DNA from 3 places in the Glutamicibacter sp. BS14 genome. Region 2 is predicted to be linked to each of the others. Evidence: riboswitches for the same ligand, from Rfam matches in the RefSeq annotation. Region 2 holds a riboswitch; each other region holds the start of a gene.
What was found. A riboswitch is a leader RNA that binds a small molecule or an ion and turns the genes downstream of it on or off. The one in region 2 is predicted to bind thiamine pyrophosphate.
Positions count from the first base shown of each region.

Region 1: another riboswitch for thiamine pyrophosphate. It lies ahead of thiC (phosphomethylpyrimidine synthase ThiC); the one in region 2 lies ahead of thiM (hydroxyethylthiazole kinase).
Region 3: another riboswitch for thiamine pyrophosphate. It lies ahead of thiO (glycine oxidase ThiO); the one in region 2 lies ahead of thiM (hydroxyethylthiazole kinase).

Region 1 covers NZ_CM167801.1:1,677,051-1,686,952, forward strand. The annotation lists gene AC1Z36_RS07915 (pyridoxal-phosphate dependent enzyme) at 1-289, shown strand, start outside; gene AC1Z36_RS07920 (cystathionine gamma-synthase) at 317-1,474, shown strand; gene AC1Z36_RS07925 (hypothetical protein) at 1,563-1,979, opposite strand; gene AC1Z36_RS07930 (DEAD/DEAH box helicase) at 2,288-4,207, shown strand; gene thiC (phosphomethylpyrimidine synthase ThiC) at 4,300-6,042, opposite strand; TPP riboswitch at 6,039-6,146, opposite strand; tRNA gene AC1Z36_RS07940 (tRNA-Thr) at 6,420-6,491, opposite strand; tRNA gene AC1Z36_RS07945 (tRNA-Thr) at 7,025-7,096, shown strand; tRNA gene AC1Z36_RS07950 (tRNA-Met) at 7,144-7,220, shown strand; gene AC1Z36_RS07955 (GTP pyrophosphokinase) at 7,303-8,079, opposite strand; gene AC1Z36_RS07960 (DUF2797 domain-containing protein) at 8,321-9,262, shown strand; gene AC1Z36_RS07965 (hypothetical protein) at 9,350-9,625, shown strand; gene AC1Z36_RS07970 (MaoC family dehydratase N-terminal domain-containing protein) at 9,727-9,902, shown strand, end outside.
Region 2 covers NZ_CM167801.1:486,001-495,902, forward strand. The annotation lists gene AC1Z36_RS02335 (amino acid permease) at 1-328, opposite strand, end outside; gene AC1Z36_RS02340 (aldehyde dehydrogenase family protein) at 408-1,841, opposite strand; gene AC1Z36_RS02345 (hypothetical protein) at 1,931-3,460, shown strand; gene AC1Z36_RS02350 (GntR family transcriptional regulator) at 3,457-3,825, shown strand; TPP riboswitch at 3,860-3,954, shown strand; gene thiM (hydroxyethylthiazole kinase) at 3,944-4,738, shown strand; gene thiE (thiamine phosphate synthase) at 4,731-5,372, shown strand; gene thiD (bifunctional hydroxymethylpyrimidine kinase/phosphomethylpyrimidine kinase) at 5,369-6,793, shown strand; gene AC1Z36_RS02370 (uracil-xanthine permease family protein) at 6,821-8,104, shown strand; gene AC1Z36_RS02375 (sugar porter family MFS transporter) at 8,320-9,726, shown strand; gene AC1Z36_RS02380 (HAD-IA family hydrolase) at 9,809-9,902, opposite strand, start outside.
Region 3 covers NZ_CM167801.1:1,858,559-1,868,460, forward strand. The annotation lists gene AC1Z36_RS08850 (oxidoreductase) at 1-585, opposite strand, end outside; gene AC1Z36_RS08855 (VOC family protein) at 861-1,547, shown strand; gene AC1Z36_RS08860 (lysoplasmalogenase) at 1,608-2,327, shown strand; gene AC1Z36_RS08865 (alpha/beta fold hydrolase) at 2,318-3,112, shown strand; gene AC1Z36_RS08870 (GNAT family N-acetyltransferase) at 3,234-3,668, shown strand; gene AC1Z36_RS08875 (OsmC family protein) at 3,700-4,131, shown strand; gene AC1Z36_RS08880 (mechanosensitive ion channel) at 4,425-5,645, shown strand; gene AC1Z36_RS08885 (GNAT family N-acetyltransferase) at 5,729-6,688, opposite strand; TPP riboswitch at 6,768-6,872, shown strand; gene thiO (glycine oxidase ThiO) at 6,870-7,967, shown strand; gene thiS (sulfur carrier protein ThiS) at 7,994-8,239, shown strand; gene AC1Z36_RS08900 (thiazole synthase) at 8,242-9,063, shown strand; gene moeB (molybdopterin-synthase adenylyltransferase MoeB) at 9,060-9,902, shown strand, end outside.

The DNA of each region.
Region 1 (9,902 bases), 1.2 Mb from region 2:
GGGCGATGACGCACTGGTCGTGTCCACTTCGCCGCTGCCAGCGCGTATCGGCGAGATCCGCGGTGTCATTGGCGCGGGGGACATTACCGACGCACTGCTGGCTGGCGCAGAACCAACCAGTACGCTGGCAGACCTGGGCGACTTGGCCAAGCCATTCATCGGCACCGCAGACACCCCGGAACATGCACAGGAACTGCTCAAGAGCCACCCGGCCGTACTGCTGACCAAGGGCGGCGAAGTGATCGCCGCGGCTACCGCAGCCGATCTCTTGGCCTACTCCACCCGCTAGAGACAACACCTCAAAGGATTGATATCGATGACTGAAAACCATCAGGGAGCAAACACCCGCTTTGTCCATGCGGGCCAGGAATTCGAACCGGTCACCGGCGCGGTAGTTCCGCCGCTGCACTTCTCCTCGACCTACGCGCAGGACGGCATTGGCGGCCTGCGCAACGGCTACGAGTACGGCCGCGGCACCAACCCGACCCGCGACGCGCTGCAGGCGCAGCTGGCCGGCGCAGAATTCGGCACCCACGCCTTCTCCTTCAGCTCCGGCCTGGCCGCCGAGGACTCGCTGATCCGTGCGATCCTGCGTCCGGGCGATCACATTGTGCTGGGCAACGACGCCTACGGTGGAACCTTCCGCCTGATTGACCGTGTGCTGGGCGACTGGGGCATCGGCAACACCCCGGTGAACATGGCTGACGAAGCAGCCCTGGCTGCCGCTATCGAAAAGAACAAGGCCAAGCTCGTGTGGGTTGAAACCCCTTCGAACCCGATGATGACCATCACCGACATCGCCAAGGTCGCTGAAATCGCCCATGCTGCCGGCGCATTGCTGGTCGTGGACAACACCTTCGCCAGCCCATTCCTGCAGCAGCCGCTGACCCTGGGTGCTGACATCGTGGTCCACTCGACCACCAAGTACATCGGCGGCCACTCCGATGTGGTGGGCGGTGCGGTGATCGTCAAGGATGCGCAGCTGGCAGAAAAGATCGGCTTCATCCAGTTCGCTGTGGGCGCCGTCTCGGGCCCGATGGACGCCTTCTTGACCACCCGCGGCCTGAAGACCCTGGGCGTTCGCATGCGCGCCCACTCGGAGAACGCCGCACAGGTTGCCGGGTGGCTGCGTGAGCGCAGCGAAGTCGAGCGCGTGCTCTACCCGGGCTTCGAAGACCACCCGGGCCACGAGATTGCCAAGAAGCAGATGTCCGGCTTCGGCGGCATGGTGTCCGTCCAGTTCAAGGGCGGAGAATCAGCGGCCCGCAAGATTGCCGAGAGCACCAAGCTATTCACCCTGGCAGAATCCCTGGGCGGCATCGAATCGCTGATGAACTACCCGTCGGAGATGACCCACGCTTCAGTGAAGGGTACCGAGCTGGCGGTTCCGGTGAACCTGTTGCGCCTGTCCGTTGGCATCGAGGACCCTGCGGATTTGATTGAAGACCTGGATAAGGCCTTCGCCAACCTGTAAGAACCAAGCGCAAAGGACCTGGGTTCCGCTGCCCGCAAAGGGCAACGGAACCCAGGTCCTTGGTGCTTTGAACGAAGTTCCGGATCGGCTACCGGCGGCGCTTGGCCGGTTTGGGATCCACGATCTTGAAATACCTGTTGCTCGCTGGCATCCACATCAAGGCCACGCTGAACATGATGATGGCCGCCAACAGCGAATAGCGGCCGAATCGCAGCAACAGCGGCAGCGCGGTAATCAGGCCCAACCAGGACAGCTGGGCGCGCGCGGCCCGGTCCCCGGTGAATAAGCGGTAACCCAGCACACAGCAGGCAAGGCCGGCAGCGGCGAAAAAGATCATCAGCGCAATGGCTCCGAAATCCAGCGCGGAATCCTGGATATGCTCGTAAGCCAGGAAGCCTCCGAAGCCGAGAAAAAGCACTCCGGCTAGGAGCCATAGCATTTGGGCGATGAACAATCCGCCTGGGGTGGGCTCATCTGGACGTCGCGGAAAAAGTGGTTTCTTCACGTTCTCAACCCTACGTGCTTTGGTGCGGTGCCCGATCTCACACGCTCTCGACACTGACAATAGTGGCCTGTTCAAGCTAGCATTAAGTGTTCGCGAACATCAGGGTATCCCTCTCGCATCCAGCCCAATTTTTGAGGCCGGAGCCTTCTCGTGTTGTATTTTCCGCAAAGTGTGTGCGGGTCTTTATGTCATAGGGGAGCGCTTGATGAGCGTGACTTGTATCTGACTGTGCAGCCTATACGTCGTTTCTTTGGGGACGGCCAAGGCCTATCCCCTAACGAATGAGGTAATTCTTCGTGTCTTCTGACATGCCCGTAAACACCGACGACAACCAGACCCCGGAAGAGCCAACCGTGCTCTTCTCCGAACTTGGCCTGGATGCCCGCGTGCTTGCATCGCTTGCCGACCTTGGCTACGAAAAGCCATCGCCAATCCAGGCAGCGACCATTCCACTGCTTCTCGAAGGCCGCGACGTTGTCGGCCTGGCCCAGACCGGTACCGGCAAGACCGCTGCTTTCGCGCTTCCTGCCCTGTCCCGCATGGCAGAGCTGGCTGACACCAATGGTCCAGCCAAGACCCCGCAGATCCTGGTTCTGGCTCCAACCCGCGAGCTGGCCCTCCAGGTCGCCGAAGCCTTCACTTCCTACGCCAAGTACCTGCCGAACTTCACCGTTCTGCCAGTGTACGGCGGCTCGCCATACGGCCCGCAGCTCAACGGCTTGCGCCGTGGCGCCCAGGTAGTCGTTGGTACCCCAGGTCGCGTTATCGACCACATCAACAAGGGTTCCTTGGACCTGTCGAACCTGCAGTACGTTGTCCTTGATGAGGCCGACGAAATGCTGCGCATGGGCTTCGCCGAAGAGGTCGACAAGATCTTGGAAGCTACCCCGGAGGACAAGCAGGTTGCCCTGTTCTCGGCAACCATGCCACGCACCATCCGCCGCATCGCTTCGGAATACCTGCGCAACCCGCAGGAAGTTGCCGTGAAGTCCAAGCAGTCCACCGGCACCAACATCACCCAGCGCTACCTGCAGGTCATGGGCGCCCACAAGCTGGACGCCATGACCCGCATCCTGGAATCCGAGTCGTTCGAAGGCGTTATCACCTTCGTCCGCACCAAGATGGCTACCGAGGACCTGGCCGACAAGCTGAAGGCCCGCGGCTTCACCGCGGCTGCCATCAACGGCGACATCCCTCAGCAGCAGCGTGAGCGCACCGTGGAAAACCTGCGCTCGGGCAAGATCGATATCCTGGTTGCTACCGACGTGGCAGCTCGTGGCTTGGACGTTGAGCGTATTTCGCACGTTATCAACTTCGACATCCCGCATGACACCGAGTCCTACGTGCACCGCATTGGCCGTACCGGCCGTGCTGGCCGCTCGGGCGACGCGATCCTGTTCATGACCCCGCGCGAGAAGTACTTGCTGCGTGCCATCGAGAAGGCTACCCGCCAGCCGGTGACCCAGATGCAGCTGCCTTCGCTGGATTCGGTCAATGACCGTCGTATCCAGAAGTTCACCGATCGCATCGACAAGACCATCAGCGGCCAGGACCTGACCACCTTCCGCGAAATCGTGGAGAAGTTCGCTTCCGAGCACGAAGACCTGGACCAGCTGGAAATCGCAGCTGCACTGGCTCTGATGGCCCAGGGCGGCCGCCCGCTGCTGATGACCGAACCAGTCATGTCCCCTTCGAAGAAGGCACGCATGGATCGCCCAGAGCGCGGCGAGCGTAGCGAACGCGGTGACCGTGGCGATCGCGGTCCACGTGCCCGCAAGACCGCTGCCGAAGGCAACGCCATGTACCGTCTGGCCGTAGGCCGACGCAACCGCGTGCAGCCGGGCTCGATCGTTGGCGCACTGGCCAACGAGGGCGGCTTCGATTCTTCGGAAATCGGCGGCATCGAGATCCGTTCAGACCACACCCTGGTCGAGCTGCCAGCAGAGCTGAGCAAGGACCAGTGGCGTGCACTGTCCAAGACCCGCATCGGCGGCGAAGCCATCGAGCTCGAGCTCGACAATGGCCGCAGCCCGCGCCGTGACGACGAAGGCGACCGCGGTGGCTTCCGTGGCGGCCGTGGTGGTGGCTTCGGCGGCGGACGCAGTGGCGGCCGTGGCGGTTTCGGTGGCGGACGCGGCGGCGGACGTGGCGGCTTCGGCGGCGGCGGACGCGGCGGCAAGGATCGCTTCAGCGACTCGGGCCGCAGCGGTGGACGTCGCGACTACTAAGCCAGTCGCACGCAGCTGAACAGCATTGAATAACGCCCTTGGGGCAAGCCGAAAGCTTGCCCCAAGGGCGTTTTTCGTGCGCCGCAGGCTATTTACGGAGCAGGAGTTCCCACCGGGATCCCGTCCCCGAGATAGACCGTGCCGCCGCTTTCCAGGAACTGCTTGCTTTTCTGCGCCATCCCGGCCAATGCGGCTTGCGCCTCGGCCGAGCCGTACTCGTCGCGGATATCCTGGGAGATGCGCATGGAGCAGAACTTCGGCCCGCACATGGAGCAGAAGTGGGCGGTCTTGGCCGGCTCGGCCGGCAAGGTCTCATCATGGAATTCCTGTGCGGTGACCGGGTCAAGGGACAACGCGAACTGGTCATTCCAGCGGAATTCGAAGCGCGCCTTGCTCAGCGCATCATCCCGCGCTGTGGCACCCGGGTGGCCCTTGGCCAGATCGGCGGCGTGCGCAGCGATCTTGTAGGTGATCACCCCGGTCTTCACATCATCCCGGTTGGGCAGTCCCAGATGCTCCTTGGGGGTGACGTAGCAGAGCATCGCGGTCCCGTACCGTGCGATCTCCGTGGCGCCAATGGCGCTGGTGATGTGGTCGTAGCCCGGGGCGATGTCGGTGACCAGCGGGCCCAGGGTATAGAACGGCGCCCCGTCGCACAGCTGCTGCTGGCGTTCCACATTCTCGCGCACCAGATGGAACGGGATATGCCCCGGGCCTTCGACCATCACCTGCACATCGTACTTCCAGGCGCGCTTGGTCAGCTCGGCCAGGGTGTCCAGCTCGGCGAACTGGGCGGCGTCGTTCGCATCTGCGATGGAGCCCGGGCGCAGCCCGTCGCCCAGCGAGAAGGCCACGTCGTACTGCGCGAAGATCTCGCACAGCTGATCGAAGTGGGTGTAGAGGAAATTCTCCTGGTGGTGCGCCAAGCACCAGCCGGCCATGATGGACCCGCCACGCGAGACCATGCCGGTGACCCGGTTGGCGGTCAGCGGGATGTAGCGCAGCAGCACCCCGGCGTGGATGGTCATGTAGTCCACGCCCTGCTCGCACTGCTCAATGACGGTGTCGCGGAAGATCTCCCAGGTCAGTTCGTTGGCTTCGCCGTTGACCTTCTCCAACGCCTGGTAGATCGGCACGGTGCCGATGGGGACCGGGGAGTTGCGGATGATCCACTCGCGGGTGGTGTGGATGTCATCTCCGGTGGACAGGTCCATTACCGTGTCCGCGCCCCATTTGGCCGCCCACTGGAGCTTGGAGACTTCTTCTGCGATGGAGCTGGTCACCGCCGAGTTGCCGATATTCGCATTGATCTTGACCAGGAACGCCTTGCCGATGATCATCGGCTCGGATTCCGGGTGGTTGATGTTCGCCGGGATGATGGCTCGCCCGGCCGCGAGCTCGCTGCGCACCAGCTCGACATCGCATTCCTCGCGCAGGGCCACATAGCGCATTTCCGGGGTGATGATCCCGGCACGCGCATAGTGCATCTGCGTCACGCGGGCTCCGCCAACGGCCCGCAGTGGCGGGGCTGAGCGTCCGGCCCATTCCGCGCTGGCCGTGCCGCGGCGGACCGCTGAGCGTCCGTCGTCGTGCAGGTTGCGTTCGCGGCCTGCATAGGTTTCCACGTCCCCGCGTTCCAGGATCCACCGCTCGCGGAAGGGTTGCAGGCCTTGGGTGGGCTCGCTTCCCGGTCCGCTGGTGCGATATACCGCCAGCGGCTCGTTGGGCTGTCCATTGGGGGAGTCTGCCAATTGGATCTGCGTGACGGGAACAGAAATTCCCGCAGATTCACGGTAGGCAAGGGTGTGGGCAGGGTGCTGTTCAATTTGTTCCACTGGGGAAACTCACTTCCTTCGCCGGCATTACCCGGACAGGTTCAACGGTCGCGGACGGCGATAGCCCGATCTCAGCCCTTGCCAGGGCACCCGTGTGGTCGCGAACAACTTAGCACGCTTGCGAGGAGAAAACGCAAACCCAGTGGTCAGGGCCTGACATCAAGGAAGTGGGAAGGGCCGGCTGTGGCGGGCCAGGATGCTTTTCATTGGCCGGAGACTCTTGCCGGGGGCACCTGGAATCCGGGGCGCAAGACGCGGCCGATAGCCGGTGCTGCAGCTTGGGGTGCGCCTTGGGCCATGCTCGCAGTGGCTACACGGCATCTGCGGGATAAACGAAAAGAGAGGCAATCTGGAACCAGATTGCCTCTCTTATTTCGAGCCCCCTGCCGGAATCGATCCGGCGACCTCGTTCTTACCAAGAACGCGCTCTACCACTGAGCTAAGGGGGCAACAGGTAAATACTTTACACAGGTTTTTGAGGTTTGCAAAATCCGTCGGGAATTTGTTGCTGAGGTCACAATATTCCTACTCAAGACCGGAATGGGCGGCAAGGAGCTGTTGCCTTCCTGGCGGTTTCCAGCACCCCGGTTCACGGCCCGGGATCCAGCTGCCGGGCACCGGAGCCGTGCCTGGGCGCCTGGGTGGATCGGGTGTTGCCCAAGTGCCGCTCGGTCAGGGGTTCTGGAGTGGGAAAAGGTGTCAGCGTTCCGAAGTTCCAAGCGGGGTAATTCGATGCTTGGCCACCGGGGATGATCCGCGGGATTCTATCCTGCGCGTCATGGCAAATCCGCGATTGACCGCGAGGAGCACTCTCGTGAGCATCGTCACCAGGGCACTTTTTGTCCCACCCTTCGTCCCCGGGGTAGCGAGTAAGAGGATAAATAGTCATTGACTAGTGGTTTTACAGAATTCTCCTGGTCTTTTCCGGGGTGATCCGCCGATTTTTCTTTGCCGGGAAATCCGTGTAGAGTATTTACTCGTTGCCCCCTTAGCTCAGTGGTAGAGCGCGTTCTTGGTAAGAACGAGGTCGCCGGATCGATTCCGGCAGGGGGCTCTGAGTGAGAAGCATTCTTGGCTTCTACTGGATTGCTTCTCACTTGTGGCGGCGTAGCTCAGCTGGTTAGAGCGCACGACTCATAATCGTGAGGTCCCGGGATCGAGTCCCGGCGCCGCTACCAAATCAAAGATCCTCGGCCTCGGCCGAGGATCTTTTTTGGTTTCCGGCCCCGAAGCAGCATTGTCCTTCGAGGGCATGAACGGCTAGTGATCCAAGTCCTTCTCCTGGTTCCCGTCCTTGGCTTGCTGAGCCAGCGACAGCAGCCCCTGGATCGCTGTCGTATCGAAATCCGCCTCTTGGCTCGGTGCCTGATTGGCATCATGGCCGTGGACTTCGGTATGCAAGCGCTGCATCTGCATGTCGAGTTTCGTCGCCATGGCCGCCGCGTCGGCAAGCTCTTGCACTAGATGTTCTGGAACTTCGCCCTCGTACTTGTAGAAGATCTTATGTTCCAGGCTTGCCCAGAAATCCTGGGCAATGGTACGGATCTGCAGCTCCACCACGACATCGACCGGGCCATCGGATAAGTAGACCGGGATCTGCACGATCGCATGGACACTTTTATAGCCGTTGGGCTTCGGGTTCTTGATGTAGTCCTTGATTTGGAGGACCTTCAGGTCATTCTGCGAGGTTAGCGTGTTCAGAACCTTGTAGATGTCCTTGACGAAACTGCAGGTAATGCGCACGCCGGCAATGTCGCTGATGTTCTCGCGAATGGCCGGCAGGGACGGGGAGATGTTCCGGCGGGAGACCTTGCGCATGATGCTCTCCGGAGTTTTCACCCGGGAAGTGACGTGCTCAATTGGATTGTAATTGTGCAAATACAAGAACTCTTCACGCAAGATCGAGACCTTGGTCAGCACCTCGTCCACCGCAAACTGGTACTCCATCATGAAACGCTGGAAATCATGGCGGAAAGCCTGCGTCAATCGCTGCAGCTCGGCCGGCGAAGGGGCGGTCTCGGCAGCTGCGATGGCCACTGCACGAGTCTTGTCATCAAATGGGACAGAAATCCTGGATCACCTCAGCAGATTATGGCCCGGCCCGCGGTACGGTTCCGGTGCAGTTCCAGCCTAAGGGCTTCTCCTAGGAATTAGGCCAGAACGAATCGGGAATTCGTCCAGCAAACTTTCGGGCTGCAGGCGCCGGCCAACCTGCCTTGCAGGAGCTAGCCATGTCCGGTGAACTATCGTTGAAGAGGTAACTTCGAGGAAGGCATCGATGGAATTCGCCAGCGACCACCGGCAGCTCTGCCACGGCATCAGCTTCTCAGAGCATGAACGCGCCCCCATGCTCCGGCTTAGGCAAGCGGAAAAATGGAGCACCGAATACCTGGAAGCCAACCGTTCCCTAAGCTTGCGCATCGGCGAACTGAAATTCTGCCTGGGCTACATCACGATGAACAGCGATGGCTCTCGCAACACCTTGCCTTGCCCGAAGAACAAAGCGCTGCGTACCGGAACCCAGTGCGAACGCTGCCACCGGCTGGATCATTCGAAGTTCATGCATCATTTCCACAAGACCGGCGAAGCCCCGGAAGGCATGCGCAAGTACCTGGAGCAGCCGCACTTCTTGTATGTCGCAAGCTTCGCCCATGGGGCGACCAAAGTCGGTACCACCTCAACCCAGAGCAAATGGACTCGCTTGGCGCAGCAGGGAGCGGTCATTGCCCGCTATATTGCCCGCGCCGCTGATGGAGCCGCTATTCGAGTGCTCGAAGACCTTGTCACTGAACACGTGGGCCTGAGCCAGCAAGTCCGGCAGAAGTCCAAGATCAAGGGACTGGCCAGCTGGGAACTGGACTACGCCCAGCTGGACCAGATCAACTCCGAAGCGGCAAGCCGGGCCCGGTCCTTCCTTGGCGCCCAGCGGGGCTTGGAAACCTACGGCGTGCAGCTGCGCGACGAGCTGTGGGAACAACCGGCCTTCGCCCGCCCGGTAGTAGACGCCTGGGATACCCATGCGCTGCATGCCTGGAATACCGCGCTGGGCGGGAACACCGTGAATCTGCGCATCCGCGGCGTGCTGGGGCAAAGCATCCTCGCAGACAGCGGCGAAGGCACCACCGTGCGCCTGCTGGATGCCGCCGAGTTGAAGACCCGCGAGGTCGCCATCGTGGAGAACTGCGCAGATTTCAGGGAAGAGCAATCCGCCCTGTTCTGAATCAGGCCCAGCGTTGTCGGGGGAGTCACGGGGAAATGCCCCGGCCTCAATGAGCGGACACAGCCGGAGCTGAACTAGACTTGAACCATGACCAACACTCCTTGGGAATCGGCCTCATCACGCTATAAGAAGCTCGTCTTCGCTGCCATGGGCATCATGGGCGCAGGCATCATCTTGGCCATCATCGGCGCCAACATTCCATCGCTGCCAACGGTCTACACAGCAATCGGCATCATGGTCATCGGCATGCTCTGCCACATCGCCGGACTGGTTGTCCGCGCCAGGGATGCGCGCCAGTGGCGCATTGCCAATGGCCTGGCGGCCCCTCGAGCCAAGAAGCGCCCGGCGGACGGGCAGGACTAGGGCTCCGCAAGAATTCCACCGTGTGACCGCTTGGCTGCGCCCGGGTCCCGTATCCGGCGGCAGCCTCGCCTGGCCACTTCCAACAACGTTCAGGAGAATCCATGGGCATCAACCCCGACCTGGTAGGGCGCATCTACCCTGCCGGCGAGTCCTACCAGGTAGGCCGCGAAAAGATCCGCGAATTCGCCAAGGCCACCAAGGCCGCCAACCAGGCGCACTACGATGTGCAGGCCGCTCGCGAGCTGGGCTATAGCGATGTCGTTGCCCCTCCGACCTT
Region 2 (9,902 bases):
CAGCCACGGTGATGGCCCAGTTGAACCAGTAGTTCCAGCCGATTGCGAAGCCGAAGTGGCGGTTCACGAAGACCGTTGCGTAGGTCTGGAAGGAACCAGCGACCGGAAGGCGGGCGCTCATTTCTCCCAACGACTGCATCAGGAGCAGCACCATCATGCCGATCAGCGCGTAGGCCACCAGCGAACCGCCTGGGCCAGCTTGGGCAATGGTGCCGCCGGACGCGACGAATAGTCCGGTACCAATCGAGCCGCCAATGGCAATCATCTGCATATGGCGAGCTTTGAGGCCACGCTTCAGACCGTCCTGGGACGGTGCGGGCTCAGTCATGCGTTACATCTCCTGATGCTTGAAAATTTCCAACCTATCCATCCAAGCACCCTGACAAGCCATAACGCTATGAACCGCGCTACAGTAAGCGATCAATAATCTTTCGCTTAGCCCATGAATACGGAGGATATATTGCGCTCAAGGTGTCAACTACGGTCGTTTTGTTGAGTTCTGAGCGCATCTGCGAAAGCCGTTCGAATCCATGTTTGCCGTGGTAAGCCCCCATTCCACTCGGTCCGACGCCACCAAAAGGCAGGGTTGGAACGATCATCTGGGCCAACGGAGCATTGTGCACTATGGAGCCGGCTCGCACCCGATCAGAGAAAATCGACTGCAGGCGCGGACTTTCGCTCATCAGGTAAGCGGCCAGCGGTGATGGCCGCCGGGCAATGAATTCGAGGGCTTCCTCGAAGGTTTCCACCTCGATCACCGGCAGGATAGGACCGAAAATCTCTTCGGTCATCAAACTTCCCTCGAGGTCCACATTGCGCATGATGCTCGGAGCGATGCGCAAGGTATCCTCGTCGTATTCGCCGCCGAAAACCACCTCGCCCTGCTCGAACATCGACAACAGCCGGTCAAAGTGCTTGCGGCTGACGATGCGGCCAAAGTCCGGATGGGTCAGCGGCTCCTTGCCGTAGAAGCTGGTGATGGCCTGGCCCAGGCGCTTGATGAGCTCAGACGAGTCGCCCACGCTCAATACGTAATCCGGGGCCACGCAGGTCTGGCCGGCATTCATGAATTTGGCGTAGGCCAAGCGCTTTGCGGAAGCCAACGAATCGTTTTCCACCACGGCCGGCGACTTTCCGCCCAGTTCCAAGGTGGTTGGTGTCAGATGCTTCGCAGCCGCTGCAGCCACGATCTTGGCCACGCGTTCACCGCCGGTGTAGAAAATATGATCCCAGCGGGCGCCGAGCAACTCCGTGGAGGTATCCACCCCGCCTTCAACTACCGCGTAGACACGTTCGTCGAGGTAGACCGGGAGGAACTTGGCCAAGGCGCCTGAGGTCGCAGGAGCCAGTTCCGATGGCTTGATCACCGCCGCGTTGCCGGCAGCAATGGCCGCGACCAGCGGTGCGAGCACCAGCTGAACCGGGTAGTTCCAGGCGCCGATAATCAGCACGACCCCCAGCGGGCGCGGCTCAACCTTGGCAATGGCTGGTTGCAAAGCCAGCGGTACCTTGACGCTGGTGGAATCCATCCATTCAACGAGGTGGCGCTGGGCGAAATCTATTTCTGCCCGCACCACGTCGATTTCGGAGAATTTGGCTTCGGTGGCACTCTTGCCCAAGTCCTCGGCCAGGGCCTGGACGAAGTCTTCCAGATGCTCTTCGAGCATCTTCTCCAGGGCCTTGAGCTGCTGCAGGCGGAAGCGTCGCGGATGCGTGATCCGCGTGTCCGCAGAACGCCGCAAATGGCTCAGCACTGTTGCTATGCGCGATGGATGCTCGTCCACCGGAGGTGCGGAATCACCGACCGGTTCGGGCAACGGAGTGGAAGTAAACAGACCCATGATTTGAGCGTACGTCACTGGGACTATTTTTCATCGTTTAATTCGCCGGAGGATTCAATATGTATCAAATAGTTGATACATTGATTTCCATGAACCAGTTCTCGGCGAGCGCCATATCCATCGCTTTCGTTGCCGCAATCATCTGCGTTTGGTTGCGTTCGGTGGCGCACAGGCGTGGAACACCAGCTATCGACCGGGCCCGATCCCACTCGTTCTGGTGCGCATTGATCGCATTCTTTGCTTCAACCTCATGGGATTTGTCCGAGACCTGGCGCGTTTCAATGACCGAACCCAATTCAGGTTCGGCTCTCGCTGAAGCACTCACTCCGGGGATCTGGGTTCTTCTGGTTTACCTCATCGGCTTGTTCACTTGGCCCAAGGAACTCCAGCCAGTGCGCACCGCTTCATTAGAGGCCCGCAGCCTGACAACTCCATTTCCCAAGGCCCTAGGGGCTTTCGTTGGGCTTTTGCTGCTGATCGCGGTCGGCTCCCTGTGGCCGGCGTCCAAAGTCGAAGGGCTCGTTGGCGTTCCGGCCTCGGAATTCACGACCTTTGATTTTGACGGCATCTATTCATACGCGTCGGAGGGTCCGTATGATGGGCGGTTGCCGGGCACACAGATGCTCCCGGTATTCATCGTGGCCCTGGCAGGGATCATCGTGGCCGCGGCTGTGATTACCGTAGTTATCCTGAAAAGACCTGCCTTGGCCGGCATCTCGGCCGAAGACAACCAAGCGTTGCGCACGGTCTGGCTCAACCGCTTGATGCGCAATATCGGCATCGTCTTGCTGGCCTTCACCGTGTCGGTGGTCAATTACTCGCAGGCTAATTCGCCGGATGGACAGTACGAGTTCGTTAGCTATGGCGCCCTTGCGGTCGCCCTCACGTTGCTCTTCTGGGGACCGCGCTCTACATTCTCAGCTCAATCCACCACCAGGGAACGGACCGCCTTCTCGCGTTTGCGTGATCAACTATTCACCTTGCAATACGTAACTGCAGCACTCACCTTGCTCAGCGTTGCAATCGGCTGGTCATTCTTGCCACTGGATGACGAGCTCCAGATGCCTACCAATGAGCGAACTACGTGGATCTTAATGATCTTTGCCGGTGCGGCTTTGAGCTATGCCGTTCTCAATGCGCTTTATCTCAGCTACGTCAGCACGGTGGCCCGGCAGGCGTCTGCAGCACCCAAGTACCACGCGCCCCTGCCCTTGTGGTCCTACATCGCCGCTGGCTTGCTGTTTGCCACCAGCACCTATTTTCTGCTCGATCCGCCGCTGGACTATTTGTGGGGCTTCGTGCCTCCAGGCAAGACAATGGTTGCAGGCTTGATCCTGCTGTTGCTGGCAACCCATCTTGGATTCGTCTGGTTCTCCCGCCGGGCAATTATTCCCTGGGCTGTCTCGTCGGCCGAAGAAATCTGGTACCGCAAGGTCCTGGAACTGCGTTCAATGCGTGTTAACACCAGTGCAGTGGTAGCCATGCTGCTCATTGGCTACGGATTCCCGGCCGGGCTGGGACTCTTTGCATTGCTCATCTTCGTTGTCCCAGCAGTCATTTTCCTAGAGCGCCCCGGTAGCGCCTTCGTGCGGGAACATCAGCCGGCAGCTACTTCATGAGCACGCAGATCAGTGTTGACCTCCAAGCAGCTACCCCGCCCTATGAGCAGATCCGCTCGCAGATTGCTTCACTGATCTCCTTGGGAGATCTGCCCTCGGGGAGCAAGCTGCCTACTGTGCGTGCGCTGGCCACGGACCTCGGCGTCGCTGCCGGTACAGTGGCGCGCGCCTACAAGGAGCTGGAAGCCGAAGAGCTGATCACCTCCCGGCGCCGTGCCGGCACAGTGGTCAACGAGCGGCCGCAGCCGGTGGATACCAGTGAAGATCTCCTGGCCGCCGTGGATCACCTCTGGGCGTTGGCGGTCGCGCAGAAGGTGGATGCGGCCACGCTCAAGGCCTTGGTGGCGCGGCGCGAGCGTAAGTAACTTGTCCTCGGAACCGGTTGTGCGTACGCTCTATGGCAGTGACACGGGGTGTCGGATCAACCGACTGAGATAAGACCCGTAGAACCTGATCTAGTTCACGCTAGCGGAGGGATGTCGCATGGCTTTGCATGCAGTTGCCCAAAAATACCGGCAACAATCACCTTTGGTTTTTTGCCTGACCAATACCGTCGTATCCAATTTCACCGCCAATGTCTTGCTGGCATCCGGGGCTTCCCCGGCCATGACGGATCTGCCCGGAGAGGCCGGCCCATTCGCGCAGGCAGCTTCAGCCGTATTGGTGAATTTGGGAACTCCAAGCACTGAACAGCTGACCGCCATGGAAGAAGCTGTGCAGTCGGCGAGCGCTGCAGGCACCCCCTGGGTCCTGGATCCAGTGGCAGTGGGAGCGCTTCCGGTGCGCACGGAGTTTGCCCGGCGCATTGTCCGGCAACGCCCGACCCTGATTCGCGGCAACGCCTCGGAAATCCTGGCCCTGGCCGGCCGGCAATCTGCTTCGCGCGGTGTCGATGCCTTGGATGAGGTTTCTGCCGCCTTGGCGGCGGGACGCGAACTGGCCACGGAACACGACTGCGTAGTGGCCATTTCCGGCCAGGCTGACGCCATCATCGACGCCACGCGTACCGTCTTGGTGCATACCAACGGAATTGGCTTGACCCGGATGACAGGTGGCGGCTGCGCCTTGGGCGCGGTCTGCGCCGGGATGGTTGCGGTCCACGATGACCCGTTCGAGGCCACCATCGCAGCCCACGGTTTCTATGGCCTGGCCGCGGAAAAGGCCCTGGCTGGCAGCTCCGGTCCGGGCAGCTTCGCAGTTGCCTTCCTTGATGCGCTGTCGGCTGCCGATCCCGGGGAACTGAAGACTTTGAAGTACGAGGAATTGAACCATGCATAATTACGGCGCTTATCTAGTAGCCAACACTGACAGCTGCACCCCACGCAGCACCCTGGAAGTTATCGAGGGCGCCGTCGCCGGAGGGATCGGGTGGATCCAGCTGCGCGCCAAGGATGAAAGCGCCCGGGAATTCTTCGAGCTGGCCTGCGCGGCTGCCAAGCTCACCGAGGGCAAAGCCCAGTTGCTGATCAATGACCGCATTGACGTCTACCTCGCGGCACGGGCTGCTGGCGCAGCAGTGAACGGCATCCATATCGGGCAAAAAGATGTGCCGGTACAGTTGGCTCGCCAGATCATCGGCGAGGGCATCATCGGCTTGAGTGCTTCCAGCGATGAGCAATTGGCCCAGGCGAACAAGGACGCCTCGGTGATCGACTACCTCGGTGTAGGAGCCATCCGCGCCACTCCGACGAAAAAAGACCATCCTGCTCCCCTGGGGCTGGACGGCTTTGCGCGAGCCGCTGCCTTGGCCAAGCTGCCCTGCGTAGCGATCGGCGCAATTACCCAAGACGATGCCGCCGCGATCCGCGCCGGCGGCGGCGCAGGCCTGGCCGTGGTCCGCGCCATCTGCAACGCCGAAGATCCGCAACTTGCCAGCGCGCAGCTGGTCGCAGCCTGGGAGGCCTCGAAATGAACATCCTATCCATCGCAGGCTCCGATCCTTCCGGCGGCGCCGGAATCCAAGCGGATCTGAAGGCCATTGCCGCCAACGGCGGCTACGGAATGTGCGTGATCACCGCTTTGACTGCGCAAAACACCCATGGGGTATCCGGAGTTCAGGCGATCAGCGGCGATTTCGTCCTCGCGCAGCTCGAAGCCGTGAGTACAGATATCCGCATCGATGCGATCAAGATCGGGATGCTGGCCAACGCCGAGGTGATCCGCGCAGTCACCAGCTGGCTGGAAACTGTTGACGCCCCCGTCGTGCTGGACCCGGTCATGGTGGCGACCAGCGGGGATCGCCTGCTCGACGACGAATCGGCCCTTGATTCACTGCTGGATCGCGCCACGGTGATTACCCCGAACCTGCTGGAGCTGGCCAGCTTGCTGCGCGAGCCTGTGGCCCCTTCCTGGGACGAAGCCCTGCTTCAGGCCCAGCGGCTGGCTGCCAAGCACGGCACGCTGGTGCTGGCCAAGGGCGGGCACCTGGCCGGGGCGGATTGCCCCGATGCCCTGGTGTCGGCGGGCGGGGTGCAGCTGGAGCTGCACGGACCGCGCCATGCCACCAGGAACACCCACGGCACCGGCTGCACCCTTTCCAGCACTCTGGCTACCCGCTTCGCTGCCACTGGAGATTGGATCGCCGCGTTGGAGCAGTCCAAGTCCTACCTCTCCAAGGCCATCGCAGCGGCCGACCAATTGCAGGTGGGCAGCGGCCACGGCCCGGTCAACCACTTCATCGACTTCTTCGGCACGGCAGATCCCATGGGCGACTGGTGGCAGAAGATCCAGCCGATCCGCGAGGAAATCGACCAGCTGGATTTCATCACCCGGCTATCCGAGGGCACCTTGGACCGGGATGACTTCCACTACTACATCGCCCAGGATGCGCTGTATCTGCTGCGTTACGCCAAGGTGCTTTCGCTGGCCAGCTCGATGGCGCCGGATCTCGGTGCCCAGCGTTTCTGGTCGCGTGGCGCCAACGGCATCCTCGATGGCGAGCTGCAGCTGCACGGCAGCTACCTGGATGAGTTCGCTGATACGCCCAGCGCCACCACGCTGAACTACACCAACCACCTGGCCGCCAGCCAGGAGAGCTATGGGGAGCTGATTGCCGCGATCCTGCCTTGCTACTGGCTGTACCAGGACATCGGCAAGCGGCTGGCGGCAGCCAACCATGCCGAGCATCCTTATCGGCAATGGCTGGAAACCTATGCATCCGAGGAATTCGATTCCGCCACCGAGCAGGCCATCGAAATGGTCCGCCAGGCGTTCGAGCAGGCAGATCCGCAGCTGCGGGCCCGCATGGAGGCCGCTTTCATCCGCTCCGCGGAACATGAGCGCTCTTTCTTCGCGCAGGCGCACGAGAACCGAGTAGACTTCTCTACGGCCTAAAACCCGCAGGGCCCGGGAAGAGGAATCATGAGTTGGAGCATTCACGGCAACGGCAGGACCATCACCCCAGGTGAGGTAGTTGCCCCGGATGAGCGGCTGCATTGGCCGCAGACCGTTTCCATCGGAGCCCAGCACATCCTGGCGATGTTCGGCGCCAGCATCCTGGTGCCAACCATCACCGGCTTCCCGGTCACCACGACCTTGCTGTTCACCGGCCTGGCCACCGTCATCTTCTTGCTGATGACCAGGAACAAGGTGCCCAGCTACCTCGGCTCGTCCTTTGCGATGATTGCCCCGGTCCTCTCGACCACCCAGTCGCACAGCATGTCCGGCGCGCTGGGCGGCATCGTGATGACCGGGGCCTTGCTGTTCGTTGTCGGGCTGATCGTGCAGAAGACCGGCACCGGCTGGATCCACGCCCTGATGCCGCCGGTGGTCATGGGCACCATCGTGGCGCTCATCGGCCTGAATTTGGCCAGCGCAACGCTGGTTCCCATGACCGAGTTCCCGCTGACCACTTTCCTCACGGTGATCTTTACCGTGGTCGCGACCGTTGCGTTCAAGGGCCTGCTGGGCCGGCTGTCGATCCTCATGGGACTTCTTTGCGGCTACCTTGTTGCACTGGCCCAGGGGCAGGTGAGTTTCAAGGCGGTTGCTGCCGCGGAGTGGATCGGACTGCCAGAATTCCACACCCCGACCTTCCACTTCGACACTGCGCTGATGTTCCTGCCTGCGGTGTTCGTGCTGATCGCCGAGAACATCGGCCATGTGCGCACCGTGGGCGTGATGACCAATCGCGACCTGTCGAAGTTCAACGGCCGTGCGCTGATGGCCGATGGCGCTGCCAGCGTGCTCGCCGGTTTCGGCGGCGGTTCGGCCACGACCACCTATGCCGAGAACATCGGCGTGATGGCCGCTTCGCGCGTGTACTCGACCGCGGCCTATTGGATCGCTGCGATTGTGGCCGTGGCCCTGGCCTTCCTGCCGAAGTTCGGCGCATTGATCGGCACCATTCCAGAAGGCGTGATCGGCGGCTTGGGCATCGTGCTCTACGGCATGATCGGCATCGTCGGCGCGCGCCTGTGGATCGAGGCGAAGGTGGATTTCGGCAACCCGATCAACTTGATGACCGCCGGCACCGGCCTGATTATCGCCATTGCGGTGACCAAGGAAATCGCTTTCGGCCAGCTCCAGCTGGGCGGCATCGCCCTGGGCTCGATCGCCACCTTGGTGGTCTTCCACCTGATGAGTATCGTCGCCAAGATGCGCGGCAACGATTTGGCGGACTCGCAGAAGCCTGCGGATAGCTAGCAAATAAATTCCCCGCAGGCCGGCATCGCGATAACTCGCAATGCCGGCCTGCTTTTTTGCCAAGAATTCGGGAGCTGGCCAGTCATGAAGCGGCGACGCGCACTGGGCCTCCCCCGGTCTTGAAGTAAGGACTCCTTCCAATTTGTGATCGATCTCCCATAAAAAATCGAGAAATCGGGATTCTGCGGCTCTCGAATCCGATAGCATGGCTCATTGTGACTGCGACTACATCAGACGGAAAACTCTCCGCGCGGCTCATCTTCATCGCCCTCGGGGCGGCATTGGGTGGGTTCGTTTTCGGATATGACTCATCAATCGTTAACGGCACCGTGGACGCTGTCGAGCACGAATTCGGGCTCAACGCGGTAACCATCGGATTCACCGTTTCCTGCGCCCTGCTCGGCGCAGCACTGGGAGCCTGGATAGCGGGTGTGGTCTCCGAACGCGTGGGACGCGTGCGCACCATGCTCTTCGCCTCCATCCTCCTGGCAGCATCAGCCATCGGCTGCGGCCTGTGCTTCGGCGTAGCCGACCTGATCATCTGGCGCATTGTCGGCGGCATCGGCGTGGGCTTCGCCTCGGTGATCGCCCCTGCCTACATTGCCGAAGTCTCCCCGGCCGCGCATCGCGGACGCCTGGGCACCATGCAGCAGATGGCCATCGTGCTGGGCATCTTCGTGGCCTTCCTGGTCAGCGCGCTGCTGGTCTTCGTCATGGGCTCGGCGGATGCCGTCGGCTTGTTCGGCCTGGCGGCCTGGCGCTGGATGTACCTGTCGCTGCTGGTTCCAGCAGTGCTCTACGGCCTGCTCTCGCTGCGCCTGCCCGAATCTCCCCGCTACCTGGTCGAGCGCGGCCGCTTCGTTGAAGCAGCTACCGTGCTGACCCGCGATATGGGCATGAACGCCGGCACGGATACCGAAAAGAAGATCGAAGAGATCCGCTCCACCGTGCACATCGAGCGCCGCCAGGTCTTCAAGGACCTGCTGGGCCGCTTCGGTTTCCACCCGCTGGTGTGGGTCGGCATCCTGCTCTCGGTCTTCCAGCAGTTCGTCGGCATCAACGTGATCTTCTACTACTCCACGACGCTGTGGAAGTCCGTCGGCTTTGCCGAATCGGATTCCTTCACGATTTCGCTGATCACCTCGGCGACCAACGTGCTGGCAACGATCGTGGCGGTGCTGCTGATCGACGTGCTGGGACGCAAGCTGCTGCTCACCATCGGCTCGGCCATCATGACCTTGTCGCTGGGCATGATGGCGGTAGCGTTCGCGCAGTCGGTCACCATCGACGGCGCCGTGTCGCTGCCGGGCAGCTGGGGCATCGTCGCCCTGGTCTCGGCCAACCTGTTCGTGGTCGGCTTCGGCGCCACCTGGGGTCCGGCCGTATGGGTATTGCTCGGCGAGATCTTCCCGAACTCGATCCGCGCCATGGCACTCGGAGTGGCAGCCTCGGCGCAGTGGATCGCCAACTTCGCCGTTTCCACCACCTTCCCGGCCCTCGCCGAGGCAGGCTTGGCATTGGCCTACGGCATCTACGCATTCTTCGCGCTGCTTTCCCTGATCTTCGTGATCTTCCTGGTCAAGGAAACCAAGGGGCGCCAACTCGAGGAGATGACCCTCTAGGCACCACCCGCAGGGCATTGCGGATTGCGCAAAGGAGGCAGGAACCAATATGGTTCCTGCCTCCTTTTGCGTGCCCGGATGCTTACCAGGCCTTGTTGGGCACATCCACGCCGACGTCGCTTTGCAGCGAGAGCACATGCTCCAAGCTTGGCCGCCCTTCCAGCGTCGGGCCCTGG
Region 3 (9,902 bases), 1.4 Mb from region 2:
CGCCGCGTGGATCTCGATGGCGTCTGCTCCGCCCTTGGCTACGCGTTCTGCCGCGTCGGCCCATGCGGCGATCAGCCAGTCGATGTCCTCTTGGGCCATCTCGTGGTAGCTGGCTTGCTTGCCCTTGGTGGCAGCACCCATCTTCGCGAGTTCCTCGGGGGTGCAGTCGGCCAGCGCGCTCATGGAGTAGCTGTAGTCCGGCTTGTTCGGCGCCATGACTGGACGTCCGTTGGCGGTGTCTACGCGCGCTACCTTGCCATGGTGGGTGGACTGGATGCACAGCTTGGAGCCTGCAGCGTGGATGGCGTCGGCCAGTGCCTTGATGCCCGGGATGTATTTGTCCTCTGACAGTCCCGGTTCTTTCATCGAGGCCGCTCCGTAAGGGAAGGCGATAGCGCATGCGCCGGTGATGACAAGTCCGGCTCCGCCGGCGGCACGCGCGACATAGTGGTCGATTTCCGACTGCTCTATTTCACCGCCTTCGGAAACGTTCATGTCCATAGCGGGAAGGACAATGCGGTTGGCGGTGCTCATAGGCCCGATCCGGCCTTCTGACATCAGGTGGGGAAAATCCGTGTTGCTCATGGCAACATAATACCGGCGGAAAATGCTCCAATTTCCGCCAGGAGAATCTTGGAATTGGAATTAATGGCACTAAGATAAACAACTTGCTCAAATTCAAGCATGTCATCATGGTGTTAGAAATTAGCATTGCAACTAATTCTTATGGAAATCCTGCGAAAAGAATTCTTGTTTCCATTGCCTAAGTCAACGATAATCAATTTCCATATGTGGATATTATTGGCCGGTTCAACGAATGCGCGAAGTGACCGGAATCACCCCAGCGGTAAGCTGGAAGCATGTACTGGGAAAATATCGTCTTCGATGCCGAAAGCCCGAAACAGCAAGGGGAATTCTGGGAGGTCCTGCTCAAGTGCCAGATGCTGACCGATAACGCCGACGGCTATGAAACCCGACTGCAGCTGGCCGGACCGCGATACCTGGATTTGTGCTTCCCCGCTGTCCGGAACCCGGACCGTGCTCAACAGCGCGTGCACCTGATCCTCGGATCCGGCACCCATTTCAGCGAACGCCTTGGCGATCGGCACCGGGATGCCATGGAGTCCAGGCTCGATGCCGCAGGCAACGAATTTCTGCTCCGTGCCCACGACCAGGACGCAAGCGGCTTGGTGCTTGAAGCCCTGCAACTGGCCTGCGTTGACCCGGCCGGAGATGCAGAATTCTGGAAGCAGCTGCTGGGATGGGACATCGTTGCGCGGTCTCCAGTGGTTCTGGCTCATCCATCAGGCGCGGGCCCGCGGCTGGTCCTTGTCCGGGAAGCTTCACCCAAGACTGCGGGGAAGAATGCGATCCATCTGGACCTGCGTCTCGAACAGGCCGAGAGCATGGAGGACGCGTTGGGAATCATCTGCGCATTGGGCGGCAAGGAACTGGACCGTCCGTGGGGTACGCTGCCATGGCGGGTATTCCAGGACCGCTCGGGCAATGAATTCTGCGTCCTGGCCCCGTCGGCTTCCAACCGGTGACGGATCCGGCAACGCCCCGAGGCCGCTAAACGCAATTATCGGCACTACCCAAGGAAGAAAGTGCAACCACACCTAGGCAATGAGCACACCGTTGCGGTGATCCCGGGGCAGTCACGCCGCGGGATCGCGGCTCTGGCGCTCCTGCTCGCAACTGCCACCCATTTGCTGGCACAACTGTTCTGGCCTTCGGGGTTGCTGGCGGACGCCACGCAGATCCTGCTGATGCCGCTGTTGGCAGGAACGGTTCTCGCCCTCACCACCTCGCCGCGTGGCACACTGATCCGGCTGGTGCTCATAGCCCTTTTCTTCTCCTGGGTCGGTGACACCTTGCCCCGGTTCATGGACGGCGATTCTGCATTCCTGGCCATGGTTAGCGCATTCCTGGTTGCGCAGTTCTTCTACATCGCCGCTCTGGCAAGATACTGGAAATCTTCGATACTGCGCCATTGGTGGATGCCGCTTCCTTATCTTGCCGCATTTGCCCTGCTGCTGGTCCTCTGCTTACCCGGTGCGGGAGTGCTGCTCGCCCCGGTGATCATCTATGGCTTGGCATTGATGATGATGGCCATCCTCAGTACCGGGCTGGGTCCGATCGCAGGCTTCGGCGGCGCAATATTCTTCCTCTCCGATTCCTTGATCGCACTGCGCTCATTTGCGGATATCGATGTCCCCGGAATGGGATTCTGGATTATGCTCACCTACGTAGCTGGCCAATGGATGATCAGCTACGCTGCGAGCCAGCGCGAGGCACAGGAGAAGAGCACGGTGAAATGCGAGTAGCGCCAAAGAGCAGGATCCCGTTGTTCATGGTGCATGGCAACGGGGTAGACCACCGTATCCTCAAGCCGCTGGAAGCAGAGCTGGCCAACGCGCAGATCTTCGACTTGCACTACGTCGACTTGCCCGGCTTCGGAACCTGTCCACCGCTAGGGAACCCCGGGGGACTGCCAGAACTTGCAAACTGGTTGGAGGAACTGATCAGGCAAACCGCGGGAGAGGGGCCGTTCGCACTGCTGGGCAACTCTCTTGGCGCCTTGCTCTGCCAGGAGATGGCCGACAGGTTTCCCGGCCAGACCCAAGGACTATTCCTCCTGGCCCCAGTGGTCTTTCCCGATGCCTCGCGGCGCACTGTGCCCGAAGCGCAGGTAGTCGTAGAGGATCCCGGGCTGTTGGCCCGGATAGATCCCCGCCAAGCACAGCAATTCTCCGATATTGCCGTGGTGCAATCGCAGCAGGCGTGGCAGAGCTTCGCGCAGTGGGTGCTGCCCGGGCTGGACTGCGCGAACTTGCGCTCTATGGCCAAGCTATCCAAGCGCTACTTCCTGGATCCTCTGCCCGTGGAGCGTAAACGCCAGCTGGATATTCCGGTAACCATCCTGTGCGGGAAACAAGACCACATCACCGGATACCGGGATCCCGAGCAGCTATCGCGCCGGTACCCCTCGATGAGGATCCGCGTGCTTGATTCTGCAGGGCATAACGTGCACCTTGAGCAGCCCGAGCAGGCCGCGGCCGAATTGCGGGACTGGGCCCACCGCACGGGCCGCATGAACGAGCCGGCTTAAGCCGGGGAAAAACCGCATGCTGGTGTGCCGCAACGATCCATGAAAACTTGAGGAATCGCTGGCACCCGGCTACATTTCGAATCAGCAAGTACGGATTCGCTTGAGCATGAAGGAATATGGCATGGAAGAGACTCTCCTGCTGCGCGAGCTGTCGAGCGTGGATGAAGTGCCTGACCTGCTCGACATTTGGCGCAGTTCGGTGGAACGCCGGGGAGACTTCCTCTCGGCTGCTGATATTGATGCGGTGGCCGTCGCCCTGGAAGCTGTCTATAGCCAATCGGTCTCAGTCAGGATTGCCCAGCATGGTCGACGCATTGTTGGCTTTGCGGCATGGAGCAGTACACGCATCGAACTGCTCTGGGTGAGGCACACTGATCGCCAGAAGGGTGTGGGCCGCATACTGCTGGATGAAATCATCGCCAGCATTCCCGGGATCAGCGTTCATCTCGATTGCCAGCGCCAGCCTGCCATTGCGTTCTTTGGCGACTGCGGATTCGTGCCTGTGCCCGGGGAAACTGCATCGTCGCCGCAACGAGTCGTATTGCGCCACGTGTAGTCTTCAGCCTGGATCGTGGCACGATAGTTTCATGAGTGAAAATAGCCGTGAGATCCGTGAAGTCAGCATCGAACGCGTCGAGGCACGCAAGTACAAGGCCACCAGCCTCGAATCGGGAGCCAGCCTAGAATTCGGCCAGGGCGAAGGGTTGCTAACCCCGGTGGAGTTGCTGCTTGCTGCCATCGCAGGGTGTTCCGCAATTGATGTTGATGTGGCGACCACCAGGAGAAGCGAGCCTGAGAAATTCGAAGTCAAAGCGGGCGGCTACAAGGTCTCTGAGAACTCGGCGAGCCGGATGGAGGACATTCATCTTGGTTTCGATTTGAAGTTCCCCGACACCGAGGAAGGCCGCAAGGCAGCCAGCATGGTGGAGCGCATCGTCAAGCTTTCGCATGACAAATACTGCACCGTCTCCCGCACCGTTGAACTGGGTGCTTCCGTGCGGAGCGAAGTCATCAACTAGGTAGCGGGACTTCCGGTAATTGCCGGATTGATAAAGATCAATGGCTGAATCCGCAATAGCTTCCATGGCAATTCACGGGTTTGGACGCAGCCGCGAACTTTCTAATATTGCGTGGATCGGTTGTCGGTAGGGCCTTATTGTTCGGAATTCGTTGAATCCATCGGGATATAGTCAGCTTTTCGCAATTCGAGTGTGAAAGTCCAATGATTCAAGCTGGGAGCATGGGTCTTTGCCCTAGTCAGCGGAGAACCTTCATCGTAGGGTCGGATTGTCCCTACGTTGAAGGAGCAGCAATGCAGTCTGAGAACGTTTTAGGCAATATCGACTGGGCGTCGATGCTACAAAAGGTTGGCATCGCGCTAATCATCCTCATCATTACGTGGCTAGTTGCACGCATAGTTCGTTGGGCTGCCGCCAAACTGGTGAACAGGGTGAAGTTCCTGCAAAGGCAGGGCAATGACGGAGAACAAATAGGCCAATCCCTGGGCAAGGTCGCGGGGTTGATTGTCTGGCTCTTCGGCCTCGTGGCAATCCTGCAAGTCTTCGCTCTATCCGAAGTGCTATCGCCGGTGCAGGGCATGCTCGGCGGCGTCATGGCCTTCATCCCCAACCTCATCGGTGCGGGCTTCATCTTCTTCATTGGCTACGTCATCGCGAATATTGTTCGCCAGCTGCTGAGGACCGGTTTGGGAACTGTCGATTTTAGCGGACTGGTCCGCAAGGTCACCCCAGGCAACGAACCAGTAGATGAAGTTCAGTCTCGCGAATCCCAAGCGAAGATCGTTGACATCATTGCCAACATCGTCTTCGCCTTGATCCTGCTAGTCGTCGCAATATCAGCCCTACAGGTTCTGGGCATCGCGGCAATTTCGGTACCTGCTCAGCAGATGCTGCAGCTGGTCTTCACCGCAATCCCGCAGGTCGTCATGGCCTTGGTGCTCTTGGCCGTGGGTATCCTGATTGCCAAGTTCGTCGGGCAGCTACTTGAATCCTCCCTCCACGGCGTGGGTACCGACACTGTTGTTGCCCAGTGGGGCGTAGTTCCCGAGGGCAAGAGCGCTTCGGGAATCATCGCTGGCATCGTCAAGATTGCTATCGTGCTGTTCTTCGGTGTGATGGCGGCCCAGATGCTGAACTTCCCAGCGATCACCAATATCCTCAATGAGATCCTGGCCTTGGGCGGCAAGATCCTCTTCGGCGCAGCAATTATCGCCGCAGGTTTCGTCATCGCCAACGTCATTGGCCGCTTCTTGGGTGACACTACTGCTTCGAAGATCATCCGCTACACGGCAATTGCGCTGTTCGTGGCGATGGGCCTGAAGTACATGGGTATCGCCGATTCGATCATCAACATGGCCTTCGGCGCAATCGTCATTGGCGCAGCATTGGCAGCGGCTCTGGCCTTTGGCCTCGGCGGTCGTGATGCTGCGGCCCGCACGCTGAAAAAGATGGAGGCCCAACAGACCACCAATGGCCCGGACTCGACGCCACCGGCATCGAGCCCAGGCATCTAACCACGCATCACAAAACCTGAGGGACAGATAAGAAGTCGCGGAATCCAAGACCGGATTCCGCGACTTTTTTGATGCCCGCCAAGCTACTGCTGCGTGCCCCACGGCAAGGGCATGACCGCAGAGCCGCCATCGGTACGCAACCGTGCGTAGGTGTGCACATCGATGCGTTCTCCGGCAACCAGGAATTTGCCCCGTTCGACACCTTCGTGCAGGAAGGCGTTGCTTTCTGCCACATGCTTCGACCCGGGATTATTTGCCCGCAAGCCCAGCTCCAAGCGGTACAGTCCCAGCTCGTCGAACAGGTAATCCACTAAGGTTGCCACGGCGCGGGTGGCCAGCGACCGGCCCCGGTAATTCTGGTTCATCCAATACCAAATCCACGCGTTCCGATTGGCCGGGTCTACCGTACCGCACACCAGTCCCACCAGCCGATCCCGATATGCGACGGCCAACGCCTGCTGGCGTTCCCCGGCCTCCAGCAGTGCGCGCACATACGACTCAGCCTTTTGCGGGGAATCGGCGTCGCCTTGGCGCAACATGTCGGGGTTCGAGGAAAATGCCTCGTAGACCGCTTCGGCATCCGAAAGGCGCAGCCGGCGCACCGAGAATTCACCGTCGGCATGCACGGCTTCCTCCGGTCCTGCGGATGGCTGCGGATGAGCGGCGGCCGTGCCCTGGTGGAAGAGCAGCTGCCAGCGGCCCTGCTCATGGATCCACAGTGAACTGCGTTCGCTGGGGGAACCGGCGAGCAGCTTCCAGCGCAGCAGCACCAGCTGGTCTGAAAGCTGGAGAGCCACCGGGCTTTCGACTTTCAACGCCCCGGCATCCCGTGCCGGCTCCCGGGCCAGCTGGGCAATGATGGCCTCGCGATCATAGACTCGCCCGCTGGCTCCCACCTCGGCGAACCGAGGATGCAAGCGCCGCTGCAATTGCTCCTGGCTATGGCGTTGGCTGGATTCCAAGAGTTCTTGCTCCAACGAGATGATGGTGCTGGATAGCGCAGAACCTTGGGGAAGCACGATAGGGAAGTCATGGAATGCCATGTCAGCAAGTACATCACAGAAGATGACGGAACTGCGTTCAATGAAGTTCGACTTTATGAGCTGCATCATGCTTATAATCGCTGTAATCCGCGGGAGCCTGAATCGACCAGGCTGAGAGGGCACCGAGCCGACCGCTACACCTGATGCGGGTCATGCCGCCGTAGGAAGGAAGCGTGCCCTTGTGCATGTCAACATTGTTGGCGCCGGGATAATCGGCCTGGCCGTCGCGTTCGAGCTGGAATCACGCGCACACACCGTCACCCTCATCGATCCGGCACCCGGCCAAGGTGCAAGCTACGCGGCAGCAGGAATGCTGGCCCCGGCAGCTGAAACGGTCTGGGGCAATGGCCCGCTGCACCAGCTGCTTGCCGCCTCGAATGCCGCCTATCCGCAGTTCATCGAGCGCATCGAATCGGCCACCGGGCAACGCCCGGACTACTTGCAGAACTCCACGCTCGTTGTCGCCGCAGAGCCTGCGGACCGCGAAGCCCTGCACGAGCTGGCCGAACTGCAGATATCCCTCGGCCTGTCAGCGCAAAAGCTGCTGCCCAGCCAAGCCCGCAAGCTCGAACCAGCCTTGGCCGCCAATATTGCCGGCGCGGTCCTGTGCCAAGATGACCACCAGGTCGACCCTCGATCCATCGTCAAGATCCTGTTGGAGCATCTGCGTCCGCACCTGGTCGAGGAACGGGCGCAGGCACTGGTGACCGACGGGAAGCGGACCACCGCTGTGCGGACCGCATCGGGCCGAATCCTCGAAGCGGAGCAGACCATCGTGGCCACCGGTCTTGGCACCCTCGATGGCTTGAACGAACTTCCGCTGCGCCCGGTCTACGGGGACATCCTCCGGATCCAGGGACCAGCAGGCCCGCCGCTCATCACCCGCACCATCCGCGGCATCGTGCACCGGGAACAGGTGTATCTGGTGCCGAGAAGGGACGGCAGCCTCGTCCTTGGCGCCAGCGTCCGTGAAGACCGGCAACAAGCGGTGAACATTGGCGCGATGCACCTGCTGCTGGACAACGCGAGAAAGCTGGTCCCCGGCATCAGCGACTGCACGCTGAACGAGGCAACGGCCCGGGCACGTCCCGCCACGCCAGATGACCGGCCGCTGCTTGGACGCCTTGATCCAGGGCTGCTGCTCTGCACCGGGTACTCCCGGCACGGCGTGCTGCTGGCTCCGCTGGGCGCAACGCTCACTGCGGATCTCGCCCACGGCCACCAATCCCACCCCTTGCACCAGGCTGTGGATCCCCACCGCTTTGCCAACGCAACCTAGACCGCTCACCGAACGGAGCAGCAACCATGACAAGCATCGGCATCAATTTCAATTCACGGCAACTGAACCTGGACGAAGGAACCACCCTTCGCGAATTCATCAGCACGCAAATCGGCAAGGAACTGGACGCCAACTCGGTGGCCGCTGACGGCAGCAAGCTCGGAGTTGCCGCCGCCGTCAATGGCGCTGTCGTTCCACGCAGCGCCTGGAATAGCTACCTGCTGGCCGAAGGGCACAGCATTGAACTCGTTACCGCGGCCCAGGGAGGCTAGGCATGGAAACGCGCAACATCACCGAGCTGGACATCCACAGCGACCCATTCCAAATCGCCGGACGCACCTTGTCCTCGCGCTTGATCCTCGGCACCGGGGGAGCGAGTTCGCTGACCACCCTGGAAAGCGCCCTGCGGGCCTCCGGAACGGAACTGACCACCGTGGCCATCCGCCACTTTTCGGCGGCCGGCGCAGGCAACGTGTATGAACTGCTGCAGCGCAACAACGTGATTGCGCTGCCCAACACTGCTGGATGCTTCACCGCCCGCGATGCGATCCTCACCGCGCACCTGGCCCGTGAAGCTCTGGAAACCAATTGGATCAAGCTCGAAGTAATTGCCGATGAGCACACGCTGCTGCCGGACCCGCTGGAACTGCATGCGGCCACCGAGCAACTAGTGGCCGACGGGTTCCAGGTCTTCGCCTACACCAATGATGATCCGGCACTTGCCCAACGCCTGCAAGACGCCGGGGTTGCGGCAATCATGCCGGCCGGAGCGCCGATCGGCTCGGGCCTGGGGATCCTGAATCCGCACAATATTTCCACCATCGCCTCCCGCGCGCAGGTACCGGTGATCCTTGACGCCGGGGTGGGCACCGCCTCGGATGCGGCCCTGGCCATGGAGCTCGGCTGCGACGCGGTGCTGCTGGCCAGTGCGGTGACCCGGGCGCACAACGCGCCGCTCATGGCCAGGGCCATGAAGGATGCTGTGCGTGCCGGGCGCGCCGCGCGGCTCGCTGGCCGGATCCCGCGCCGCGATACCGCACTGGCCTCATCGCCGGCCGAAGGCATGATGCAAACCCTGGTCGGTGACTTCTCGTGAGCCGGGAAGCCCTGGTCGCACCCGGCGCGGAGCTGGAACCGGAAGAGCTGGCGCGCTACTCCCGGCACTTGTCCCTGCCCGGGGTGGGAGAAGAAGGGCAACGCCGCATCGCCAACGCCAAGGTGCTGGTTATCGGAGCCGGGGGCCTGGGCAGTCCCATTGCCAGCTACCTGGTCGCTGCGGGAATCGGCACCCTCGGGGTCATCGACGATGACACCGTCGAGCTGTCCAATCTGCAACGACAAACCATGCACCGGCAACAGGATGCAGGGCGCTTGAAAGTGGATTCGGTGCGGCGGATGGCCCACGAGCAGAACCGGAACGTCCAGATCATCACCGTGGATGAAAAGCTGGATGAATCCAACGCCGTGGCACTTTTCAGTGAATATGACTTGGTCATCGACGGCAGCGACAACTTTGCCACGCGGTACCTGTCCAATGATGCCGCGGAAATCACCGGCACCCCGCTGGTGTGGGGAACCCTCTTCCAGTTCTCCGGGCAGGTGTCCGTCTTCGATCCGCGCACCGGCCCGATGCTGCGTGATCTTTTTCCGGAAATCCCCGACGCGGACTCCGTGCCCAGCTGCGCCGAAGGAGGAGTCTTCGGCGCACTGTGCGGCGTTATCGGTTCGGTGATGTGCGCCGAAGCCCTGAAGCTCATTACCGGAATCGGGACCACCCTGAGCGGCAAGCTCTGGCTCTATGATGCGCTGGAAGCCACTGTGCGGACCCTCGAATTCGCCAGGGATCCGCAACGTGAGCCGGTGACCGGGCTGGGGGAGTACCAGCCGGTTTCCTGCGCTGCCGAAGGGCATGTCCCGGAGCTCACGGTTCAGCAG